2 regions of the Synechococcus sp. MU1611 genome follow, and region 2 is predicted to be linked to the other one. Evidence: predicted binding sites of a transcription regulator. Region 2 holds the regulator's gene; the other holds the start of a gene.
The links. The regulator NtcA, encoded in region 2, controls nitrogen genes in cyanobacteria. The targets are predictions, from matches to a motif close to GTANCNNNNGNTAC.
Positions count from the first base shown of each region.

Region 1: the regulator NtcA is predicted to act here: its motif matches at 3,782-3,795, upstream of FZZ92_RS02675 (DUF4278 domain-containing protein).

Region 1 covers NZ_VTLC01000001.1:441,570-447,555, forward strand. The annotation lists gene FZZ92_RS02655 (hypothetical protein) at 1-49, shown strand, start outside; gene FZZ92_RS02660 (serine hydrolase) at 66-1,451, opposite strand; gene FZZ92_RS02665 (hypothetical protein) at 1,515-1,757, opposite strand; gene FZZ92_RS02670 (uridine kinase) at 1,927-2,517, shown strand; gene FZZ92_RS02675 (DUF4278 domain-containing protein) at 3,536-3,703, opposite strand; gene FZZ92_RS02680 (hypothetical protein) at 3,886-4,032, opposite strand; gene FZZ92_RS02685 (hypothetical protein) at 4,087-4,356, opposite strand; gene FZZ92_RS02690 (DUF1651 domain-containing protein) at 4,684-4,932, opposite strand; gene FZZ92_RS02695 (hypothetical protein) at 5,184-5,384, opposite strand; gene FZZ92_RS02700 (hypothetical protein) at 5,607-5,867, opposite strand; gene FZZ92_RS02705 (DUF3104 domain-containing protein) at 5,945-5,986, opposite strand, start outside.
Region 2 covers NZ_VTLC01000004.1:33,472-39,457, forward strand. The annotation lists gene thyX (FAD-dependent thymidylate synthase) at 1-379, shown strand, start outside; gene dcd (dCTP deaminase) at 391-984, opposite strand; gene FZZ92_RS08985 (cob(I)yrinic acid a,c-diamide adenosyltransferase) at 984-1,583, opposite strand; gene rph (ribonuclease PH) at 1,728-2,471, shown strand; gene ntcA (global nitrogen regulator NtcA) at 2,530-3,246, shown strand; gene FZZ92_RS09000 (DUF3084 domain-containing protein) at 3,274-4,425, shown strand; gene FZZ92_RS09005 (resolvase) at 4,422-4,862, shown strand; gene FZZ92_RS09010 (DUF3146 family protein) at 4,846-5,103, opposite strand; gene pth (aminoacyl-tRNA hydrolase) at 5,103-5,720, opposite strand; gene FZZ92_RS09020 (TatA/E family twin arginine-targeting protein translocase) at 5,749-5,979, opposite strand.

The DNA.
Region 1 (5,986 bases), on a different contig from region 2:
CGTCGCAGCATCACAAGCTTTCGTACCCAAGGGCGGCGATCAGGACTGAGCATTGGCGTTTCCACTCAGCGAAGGGCTGAGAGAACGTCAGCTCCAAAGTCATTGGCATCAAATCCTGGCTTTTTAGGGGTTTGACCTAGGCGCACGACGACAGCTTGCTGAGATGGGGCTATCAAGAGCAGCTGTCCCTGATAGCCCTCCGCTGAAAAGCTGTCATTGGGAAGATCATGTCGAGATTTGCGCCGACTGAGCCACCAGTGCGCTCCGTACCCCTTCTTGGATCCTCGTGTTGCTGTTCGGGCGTGCCTGACCCAGTTCTGGGGTAAGAGCTGCTCACCGTTCCAGTTCCCGTCATCCAAGTAGAGCTGTCCAAACCGCGCCCAATCTCGTGCGCTGGCCCAGACCAGCGACGAGCCAACCAGGGTTCCACTGTTGTCGGTTTCGAGAACCGCCGTCGTCATGCCGAGGGGGCGGAACAACTGTTTTGAGGGAAAGCTCCAATAACGCTGATCGTCGTCGATGGCGTGTCTCAGGATCCGGCTGAGAATGTTTGTTGTTCCGGATGAATACCTCCACTTTCTGCCGGGTGTCTTTGCTAGCCGCTTGCTGGCGGCGAACTGTGCCATGTCTGCTTCCTGGGTCAGCATCCGCACCAGATCCGAGTTCAGCGCTCCCGTCGATTCCTCGAAGGCCAGCCCGCTGTTCATTCTCAGCAGCTGATCCAGGGTGATGTCTTGTCGAGGGTCCTGCGGGTCGCTCCACTCGGGCACGGTCGGTGGGCGTTTGAGATCCAGATGTCCCTCTCGGATGGCCAGTCCGATCAGGGCATGGGTGATGCTTTTACTCATCGACCAGCCGATCAGCGGCATCTCGGGAGGGATCCCGCTGGCGTAGCGCTCAGCGATCACCCATCCGTTCTGCACCACCACCACAGCTCGCGTTCGTTTTGGAGTGAGTGGATCGTCTTCGCGAAATGCGCGATTCAGAGCCTTGCTCAGCGCCTTGCTGTCGATCGCCGGTGGCTCGGGACTGGCCGTGGAAACGAGGGGCCACGGCTCACCGGTTGCGGTGGGATCCTTTGAAACAGGAGCTGCTTGGCTTGGTGGCTGGGGGATGGGCCTGCCGTTGATCCGTTGGCTGCAGCCATGTCCATCGTTTTGAACCGCTTCAGCGCGAACCAATCCGAACAGGGCACTGGCTTCAACGCGTCCACCGGCCTGGTCGATCTTGGTTTGAATCAGCCCCTTGCTGGCAGCCAGGTCTTCGCTGAGCATCCGATCCGGATCCATCCCAGCCATCAACACGCCACTACACAGCTGTTTCGCGCTGAAGCTTGTTCCGGCTCTCGCAAAGATGATCAGGTGCCGCAGGGGTGGTTCCAGGCCAGCCGCTGTGCTGAAGGCCACTGCCGCAGCGGAGATCAGCACATAGCGCCAATGGTTTTTCGTCACCCAGAACCGCCATGAAAAAAGCGGGGGATCTCCCCCGCTTCAATCATGGGTGGAAAGTTGGCATCAGTACACGTCGTAGCTGACGCCGCGGTAGCGCAGTTCGCGCCCACCGCTTGGGTGTTGCTGTGGATCGATCGGTTGGTAGGTCACGCCGCGATAGCGCAGCACCTTGGCTTTGACTCCCACTGGCGTGTGCACCCGGTCGATATGGCCCTGATGGCGAAAGGCCCTAGCCATCTGTGTTCTGGCCGTCTCGATGGCCTGATTGCGCACAGTCCGTGCCTTGATCAGTTGAAGTGTGTTCATCTCTCTCTTGCCCGGTGTCCACGCCCCCGTTGCCTGGCGTGAATCTGACTGCGGCCTGCCGAAGAGGCTCAACGTGAATTCACTATAGGCCTGTTCTGTAACAACGGCTACCGTTCTGACGTTGCTTCGCGGGATTCGTTGCCAGGATGGTGGTGGATTTGGACTTCGTTTGTCCGCAGCAGTTCCCCTGTTTTGCATTTGCGGTCCATCCGCGGCTGGTAAGACAACCTTTGCTGCACATCTTGCGGAGCAGCTGCGAGCTAGGGGGCGACATCCACTTCTGATCGCCTGCGATGACTACTACCGCAGTGGGTGGTCCCCCGTCTCTCGCTATGGGTTCGACACGGTTGATGCCATCGATGCTGATCAGCTTCGACTGCAGGTGAGCGCTGTTCGCTATCGACAGCTTGATTCCCTGCGCAGTTATGACATGCGCGCCCGCAAGGTTGGCTCCAGGCCGTTGAACCAGCCCTACGACCTGATTCTTGTTGAAGGCTCCTACGGACCGCAACTGCTTCTGGAGTCTGTGCCGATTTCGCTTGTTGTGTACATCGAGACCCCAGTTGTGCAGAGGCTGATCAGGCGGCTTTGGCGTGATGTACGTGATCGCCATCGGCCAGTGATTTATGTGATTCGCCAGATGCTGCGGGAGATGCTCCCGGCTGAGCGGCGCTTCATCTATCCCTTGAAACGCCGTGCCGACGTCATTATTCAAGGTATGAACAAGGGTTTGGAGGATGTTCTGGAGAGAATTGAATGATCGTTCTTCACCCATCAACCTGAGAGAGCACCTGATCTGCAGGGTCAGTTTCAATCAACTTCTTTTTTGAAGTTGCCTGATGCAGGTGAAGGGCAGCGGCCCCCTCTCTGTTCAGCTCATGCTCTGTGCAGCCCCGGTGTTTAGGGGGGATGGTTCGGGCCTGAAGTGCAATTTCACTGTTCCTGATGGGCCGGCACCCTGCATCTCTGAGCAGAAGCAAAAGATTCTCTCGAATATGACCAAACCCCATCGCCGTGGAGCATTCAGTGGTTTTGGCTTACGGGGGGGATTTGCAGAGTGGTCACTCTGGGTTTTCTTTCTTTTTGACCAAATCCATTCCATTCACTTCGGCGACCACCTGATTGGCCCAACTCGCATGGACCACGCGATATGTCCCCAATGTCGCCATTGACTTGGTGCGAGCGTTGACAAAAGCCTTGAACTCAGTCTTAAAGCAAATTTCACGCCTCCATTTACAGTCATTGTCTTGGCGTTCAATGCAATACATGCTGAGAAACTCGTTCAGCACATACAAGCCATGCAATGTTCAAACACCGTAAATATGCGGAGTGGCTTCGGGATCGTTTCTTTGATTCCACACAGTGGTGTTTGTTAGAAGTCGGTTTTGCTTCCGGTCTCTTCAGCTCTGCGAACGTGTGACTTCACTTCTGGTACCAGAAACTATAGAAGTTGCAGGGAATTTGTTCATGTCTGAATAGTGCTCGCCAGGGCACTACAGACTCGGAACTTTCGCCCCATCATCGCGGAGTCAGGTCGCGAAGCGGGCCTGAAAGTCGGGCAGAGCGATGTCCGACGAGCTCTGTGATTTGACCTCGACTTCGTCTGGGGTCAAGTCCGTTCTCTCTTAAGAAATATGGTCGTGTCTGGGAAGTCCCGGGTCGGCCTATCAATCTATTTTTGTGGTCGAATCGCTCCGGTGGTGCATCACCGTCGGCCATTCAAAATTGCAAAAAGAAACCCCTGCCAAAGGCAGGGGCAAGGTCTCAGAGATTTCGAACTACTTGGTGTAAGAAACGCCTCGGTAGGTGAGAGTGGGGTGGTTGTCGTGAACGATTTCCTGCCGGCAAGTGTTGTAGTGCTCGCGGCGGTAGGTGAGTTCCACGCAGGCCTTGGGAGCAGATGCCGCTCCTGCGTAGGTGTGACCTCGATAGAGAAGTGCAGTCATGGATGTTCCTCGAAGAAATCCAAGTCCCCGTTCCGTGGCTTGGAGTGTCTGCGCCCCACAGGAGCGGGGTGAACGTTTGTAGCTGTTGCTACAGAAATTATTGGCGTCTCCTTGACGGCTGTCAAGACCTGCTGGCAAAAAGAAACCCCCGCCACAGGCAGGGGCCCCAGTTTCAGGAGGCCTTATTCGTGAATCTGCCCTCGCGTGGGCTCTGCAGACTTGTCTCTTGAGCAACCGTCAGCATTGGCGACGTTGGCAAAAGCCGCCATGACCATCACGGCGATAACGATGGTGCCACCGATAAAAGCAAGGTTCGGGGAGCGCTTCATCTGGGGTGTGGCTTAGAGCACGCGAACCCTATCCACCTTGTTGCCCTTATCGCTTTAAGGCCTGAGTCGCCCGACGCCATATCCAGTCAACAGACCAACGGCTGCTCCAACGGAACCAGCCGTTAGTTGCATTCTTTCGTCTGTGCTGAGCCGGCCTGCAAACACCAATGCTGCTGAGACGACGAACAGCAACAGAGCGGTGACAAGAACTGCATCCAGTGATTTGTTGCCTGGTTTCGCAGGGGGATGTCCTCCTGGAGGGTTGGTCGCATCAAGTTCCCTCTCGATGCGGTTGATTTCCTTTTCCGGCGAGGTCGGATCCATGCGCAAATTTTGTCAGGGATCAGAAGTGGCGAAACGCTTGAGGTAACTGCTCAGCGTGCCAAAAAGAAACCCCCGCCGAAGGCAGGGGTTTCGAAACGCTTCTCGGGAGTGTGACCTTGTTTCCACCCCGTGAGGCGTTTTTCCTCACACAACAAAGATGCCAACTGGAAGCGTGTAGTGGGATCGCTAATGGACACCCTCAAGGTTGGCCCCAAGTGGATCTAGGTGATATCTACTTCGAGGCTGTTGCGTTTTGGAGGAGAGGGCCTGGGACTTCCCTTTGGTGCATGTGGAGTGTGGTTGTCGCTCTGATTTGATGAGATCGAATCAGAGCTCAAACGCGTCGCCCCAGGCCGGCGATGCGAGCCGTTTCCATCCCTGGGTCTGCAATGACGCCCAGAGCTGTTCTGCCTCTGCCTTCCGAAGGTGGCGGCGCTCCTTCAGCAGCGGTGGACCCTCCGGCATCCGTCGACCTCTGTCGATGAACACCTTTGGCTCGTTGATCCATGCCTTCTGATCACGGTGGAAGCGCCAGATCCAATAGCCGTCGCTGTCGATCAACCAGCCTTCCCCCATCACCGTTTTGCTAGTACGTCAGTACTAATCGTGCTGGGAAGTGGTTGTCAAGTGCTCGAATGTCTCAAGGAAAGTTCAAAAAAGGGGGGGAGCCCCCTGAGTTCACCCCTTCGGTGATGCATAGAACAACCACTTTGGTGAAGCGCTGTTGGTGATCGCGGTGCACTGAGGGAAGTTGAACGATCGCGGGTTCCAGTGCCCGAAGCTCCCTTTCTTTTCTCAGCCTTCAGTTCAAGCGGTTCGTCCGTAATTCATGGACTTGCTTCCAGGGCCAGTGCGCTGGCCATTCTTTTTTCTTCAGCCGAAAGAAAATCAGCCCACATCCCGACCAGGAAGCTCAGGGTGGTTAGAGCACGCACCTGCTCTTTCGAGCCAGGTGCGGTGTATTTGAAGTCCATAAACATCCGATCGGCCGTTTGTTGCTGTTCCTTGCACCGGGCATCGATGGACATCGTCAGATCCGGGACTGGGACTTTTTGATGACTGGTAGGTCTGTTGGCTGGGCCAGGACGTAAATGACAGCTGCCGAGAGGACGGCTGTTACGACAACAACTGCGGCAATGGCGGACGTGTAATCAGTCACAGGAGCTCAGACGGCTTATGTAACGACTTTAGGAGTTTTGTAACGGATTGTGAATGAGTGTTTTTGCTCCCTGGCTTTAGGCCTCTGCTGCCTAGCTTTTCGAAGATTCCTGCTGGTGGATGGCCATCATCGTGCCGTCCAGCTCCCCGACATCCCGCAAGCCTTCGGCGCTGAACCAAGGTGCGTTCTCCCAGCTAAACCCTTCTCCGAAGGTGTTGTCTGGCGCCGTGATGTACCAGTGGCAATTCACGTCCGGGGTGTCGACAGAGCATTGGGACCAATCTGGTTGCCATTGCGGCACCTGGACCCACATCACGGCTGCAAAAACCAGTGAGAACAAGGCTTTCAGCATGAGGCATCTGAGACGGGGTTGAGACCCTAGGCGAATTCGCGCGACGGACTCGATCCCGTTGAGGCTCTCGGCCTTGCTCAGCTGTCCGGAACGATGTGGGTGACTAAGTCGGCGCAGAC
Region 2 (5,986 bases):
TGAAGAGGTGTTTTATTTGCGGCCCGTCGGCGACTACAGCGACAGGCAGGGCAAGAAATATGCCTACACGGAAGAGCTGCGCAACCAAGATCTTGATCTGTGCCGAAGCGCTGCCGAGCGATACAGGGATCTTCTCAAAACCGGCTTCTCCGAGGAGCACGCCCGCGGCATCCTTCCGTTCGACTACCGCCAGCACTTTGTGGTGAGCTTCAGTTTGCGCGCGTTTCTCCACTTCATGGATCTGCGGGCCAAACTCGATGCTCAGCTGGAGATCCGCCAGCTCTGCGATCTGATGTGGCCCCACATGGTGGATTGGGCTCCTGAGTTCGCCGCCTGGTACGAAAAAAGCAGGCTGCATCGAGCACGACTGGCCCCTTAAACCGGGGAGATCTAAACCTTGGCGAGCGTCACACGTTCGGGCTGGTGCTGGTATTTGCCCTGCCGATCGCTGTAGGTGGTCGCACAGGGATCACCCTCAAAAAACAACAGCTGACAGATACCTTCATCGGCATAGATCCGGCAGTCAGCACCGGAGCTGTTGCTGAATTCAAGGGTGAGGTGACCCTCCCAGCTAGCTTCCGCTGGGGTGGTATTCACAATGATTCCAAGGCGCGCATAGGTGCTCTTGCCCAAACAGATCACAGTGATGTTGGGAGGAACTCGAAGCTTTTCAAGCGCTACGCCAAGGCCATAAGAGTGGGCCGGAAGAATGAAATAGCGGCCGTCCTCATCTTCATGGAGAGGAGTGGGCTCGAGATTGGCCGGATTGAACCGCTTGGGATTCATCACCGTGCCGGGAACGTGCCGGAAGATCAAAAATTCCTGAGGAGACAGGCGTAGGTCGTAGCCGTAGGAGGAGCAACCAAAGCTCAGCACCGGACGCAGCTTCTGCTCCGGATCCAGATGACGGACGAGGCCGCTCTGGAATGGCTCGATCATTCCCTGCCCAGCCTGTTCAGTGATCCAGCGATCGCACTTGAGCATCAGAAACCTCGGCGCAACTCCGTGACTTGATCTGCCATCTCCACCACGCCGGCGGGGATCGCAGGTCCTGTGATGATCACATCCATCGAGGCGGGCCGCTGCTCGAGAGCTGCAATCACGTCCGATTCATTGAGGTAACCGAAGGCAACAGCCAGGCCGATTTCATCCAGGACCAACTGGTCGAGATCCCCCTGAATCAAATGCTGACGGCAGATGGACCAAACGGCAGCAACCGCCTCCGCACCGCCGGGGTGATTCGGAGAAGAGAGGCAGAGAGGCACCTCGGGCCGTAGCCAGACCAGGCCTCCACATAGTTGGACTCGACCTGCGGGCCCCTGCTGCACGCCCCCTTTGAGGAACTGACTGATCAGAACACGACTGCCCAGACCAGCGGCACGCATCGCTTGACTGAGAACACTGGCGAAACTGCCGCGATAGGGCGCTGTGTGGACCTGGAGCTGCCCTTCGGGAGCCACCAGATATAGCGGTGGAGGATCTGCAACAGGTGGCAGGGGCCTGAGTCCAGCCCGCTGCAAAGCCTGCTGATCCCTATCCAGAGAGTTCTGGAACGCTTGGGGGTCGGCAAGGCTTGTGGTCATCGCGGCAACATCCGTCCGGGCAATCCCGGCAAGACCTTGAATGTAGCGGCGAGATGACATTCCACAAGTGCATTGACACCACCCATGGTGTTTGGACGGGCGAGAACCAACCGCCTGCGAGGCTTGAAGAACTGCACACCACCGATGAGCCAAACCGCTGGAAGCCGCACCGATGGCCGTCGCCCTGAGCAATTACGGCCGTTCTCGGTGACCTGGAATCCCATGGGTTTTGCCTTGAGCTCCCTTGTGGTTCACACCGGCCGAACCGCTGTTCTCTGCAGCGTCTGCCTGGAGGACAAGGTTCCACGCTGGCGGAAGGGGGAAGGGTTGGGGTGGCTCAGCGCCGAATACCGGTTACTGCCGGGATCCACGCCGCAGCGGCAATCACGAGAGCTCATGAAATTGTCGGGCCGCACGCAGGAGATTCAACGGTTGATCGGCCGAAGCCTTCGCGCTGTGATCGACATGAAGCGACTGGGCGAGCGCACCTTGCTGATCGACTGCGATGTGATCCAGGCCGACGCCGGAACACGGACTGCATCCATCACGGGAGCTTGGCTCGGCCTTGAGCAAGCCTGCCTTTCACTCGTGGATGAGGGGATTCTGGAGCAATCGCCACTGGTCGACCAGGTGGCGGCCGTGTCCGTCGGCCTGGTGGATGGCCAGGCCTTGCTGGATCTGGACTACAGCGAAGACAGCAAAGCTGAGGTGGACCTGAATGTTGTGCAGGCTGGCGATGGTCGCCTGTTGGAGATCCAGGGAACTGCGGAGGGAGCGCCTTTCAGCCGCAGCCAACTCAATGAATTACTGGATCTGGCTGAGCCTGGATTGACATCCCTGATGCAGGCGCAACGCCAAGCGATGAGCGAGCACAGCAGAGTTACGTAATAACCGCTACACGGCGGCCACCGTTGGCTCCGTAACTTCGCCTCACAAGGGGGTTGTCATGACCAGTAGCCGAGGTTTCAGCCGATACGCCCCGCAGATGGTGGCTCCAACCCCCAGCACAGAACCGGCCAACCGCTCCCTCCTGGAAATCATCCGGGACCTGGACGGCGCCAGCAGTGAACTGGTGGACCGCAACAAGACCATCTTTTTCCCTGGAGATCCTGCTGAACGGGTCTATCTGATCCGCCGCGGCGCGGTCCGTCTCTCCCGCGTCTACGAGTCAGGGGAAGAGATCACAGTGGCCTTGCTGCGCGAGAACAGCCTCTTCGGGGTGCTGTCGTTGCTGACCGGTCAACGGTCTGATCGCTTCTACCACGCCGTAGCCTTCACCAGAGTCGAGATGGTGACGGCGCCTGCGACATCCGTGAAGGCAGCGATCGAGGCGGATACCAGCGTTGGCCTGCGCTTGCTGCAGGGCCTTTCCAGTCGGATTCTTCAGACCGAAACGATGATCGAAACGCTGACCCACAGGGACATGTCATCCCGACTGGTGAGCTTTCTGCTGGTGCTGTGCAGGGATTTCGGCGTTGCGGATGAACTGGGAATCACCATCGACCTGCGCCTGTCCCATCAGGCCATCGCCGAAGCGATTGGCTCAACGCGCGTGACAATCACGCGTCTGCTGGGAGACTTGCGTCAATCCGGTCTGGTTCAGATTGACCGCAAAAAAATCACCGTTCTGGATCCAATCGCTCTGGCCAAACGATTCAGCTAGGCAGCACGTCAACCCACAGGTGCGGCCATGAGTGGCTGGGCACTGATCCTGGTTCTGCTGGTGCTCGGGGGCGTTCTGTCGACCCTGGGTGACCGGCTGGGAAGTCGTGTTGGCAAGGCCCGCCTGAGTCTGTTCAAGATGCGCCCGCGACGGACCGCCGTTCTGATCACGGTGCTGACCGGCAGCCTGATCAGCGCACTATCGCTCGGCCTGCTGCTGCTGGTGAGCCGCCAGCTGCGGGTGGGCCTGTTTGAACTGGATGCTCTGCAAGACCGGCTCCAGGACAGCCGGCGGCAGCTCGATGCAGCCGAACGGGAACGGGAAGAGACCCGAACAGAAGCCAACCGGATCGCCGCTGAACTCAAGCAGTCACAGCAACGGGCTGACACCCTGCGCCGCGAACTGGCTCCTCTGCAGAACGAACGCGCCCAGCTCGAAGCAGAACGTGAGCGTCTGAGCCGCGACATCGCCTCCCGCGATGCCGACATCCAGCGCACGGAGGCCGAATTGAACAGCGTGCGGAGCCGAATCCGAGCTGGCGAGCAGGAACTCAAGGAACTCGAATTCAACCTGGTCGCCCTGAGGCGTGGATCGGTGGTGATCAGTAGCGGACAGACCTTGGCGAGAGCAACGGTTCGTCTCGATGCTCCTGATCAAGCGAAACAGGCTGTCGACAGGCTGCTTCAAGAGGCCAATGCCAACGCCTACGGCAAGGTGAGGCCGGGTGAAGCACCCGAACGACAGTTGATCCGCGTTCCCCGCAGCGACGTGGAACGCCTACAGAACATCATCCGCAAGCCGGACACCTGGGTGATCTCGCTGCGCTCCGCCACCAATGTGCTGCGTGGTGAAACGGCGGTGTACGCCTTCCCCGAAGTGCGTCCGAACCGCCCAGTAGCTCAAAGCGGTGACGTGCTGGCGACCACCACACTACGAACGGATGAACGCACACCAGAGGGCATTCGAACACGGCTGAACCTTCTCTTGGCATCGGCCTATGCCGAGGTGCAACGGCGAGGATCCCTGACGGAAGGACTGCAATTCGATGGATCAGCACTCTCCCAACTGGCCCAGACATTGATGGAGGGACCCAGCAAAAGCGTGGTCTTGAAGGTGATTGCCGCAGGGATCAGCTACAGCGCCGATGCTGTTGTGGTCGAGGTTGAGGCATCCCCATGAAGCGGGTGGCCGTACTCGACCCAGGCCGCTGCAAATGTGGCCTTGTGCTGGCCGATCTTCAGCATGGTCTTGTCAGCGAGGGCCATGTTCTGAGCCCAGAGGCCGTGGAACCCTGGCTCGAGCAGTGGAATCAAGACCAAGCTCTAGATCGCATCCTGATTGGCGACGGAACAGGAAGCCAAGCGTGGATCAAGCGGCTGGAAGGCCTGGGCAGCCTCACCGTGATTCCGGAGCAGGGGACCACCCTGCGGGCAAGACAGCGTTACTGGACGCTGTGGCCAGCTCGGGGTTGGCGCCGAGTTCTACCGAAAGGGCTGCGCATTCCACCGGTGGACCTGGATGCTGTTGCCGCCTTAGTCATGCTGGAAGAGCACCTGGGGTGCCGCCTGCAATGGCCAGAGCCTGCACCCACGTTCTTGCTCAAAACCTGGCCCTGACCATGAAGGTGTAGTCACCTCCTGGTTCGAGCTTGTAATCAGAACGCACCAGGAACCGCCGCAAGGCATCCTCGATCAGGGCACGTCCTAAGGACGGCTCCACCATCAGCTCGCCGCGGTCAAACGCCCAGGAAAACTGCCACTCAAAGCCTCCGGCAGAGACCTCACCCTCCACACATTTCGCCTGAAAACATTGGCGAAGCACCCGTAGATGGGCTGTTGTCGCCGGAAGAGCCGGCATCAGTCTTCGGACTCCAGGTCGTAGCGAAACCCGTTGATCCAGGTCCCGGCGCGCTCAAAGCTCTGACGTTGAAGACGATTAATCCCTTCCAGGACAGCGTCCAGAACAGCGCCCACACAGGGTTGCTCCAGCTTGCTGAAGGGACCAAGCACGTGAGACACCGTTCGGGCACGACGCTCGGCAGGGTTCTCAGCCGGAGCACCAATCCCGATCCGCAGCCTGGGGAACGCCTGGGTGCCGAGATGCTGAATGGTGCTACGCAGTCCGTTGTGACCTCCAGCACTGCCCTGAGCACGCAGCCTCAAACGGCCAAGGGGGAGATCCATATCGTCAACCAGCACCAGCAGTTGATGGGGCTCGAGGCCAAACCAATCGAGCGCAGCACGAATTGCACGACCGCTGTCGTTCATGTACGTCTGCGGCATGAGGAGGCGCAAACGCTGATCACCCACTCCTGTGTCGGCCGCCAATCCATGCAATTTGGCTTGCTGCCGAAAGCTGAATCCGGAACGCTCCGAAAAAAGCTCCAAAGCCATGAAGCCGATGTTGTGGCGCGTGCCCGTGTATTTCGTGCCGGGGTTTCCCAGTCCCACGACAAGCTTGAGATCGGTGGTCATACCACTGTGGCGACTCAGTTGTGGCGACTCAGTCGCCGGGGGGAAGTTCTTCGACCGGTTTGGCAGCGTCCGCCGGCACCTCCGGATCTGCCATGGCTTTGTTGATCTCGCGCTCAAATTCCTTGGACGCGGATTGGAATCCCTTCAGGGTCTTTCCCAACGTGCGACCAAGCTCCGGCAAGCGCTTCGGACCGAAAACCAATAGCGCAACGGCGCCGATAACCGCCATTTCGGGGAGACCGACGCCGAAGATATTCATGGGTTCA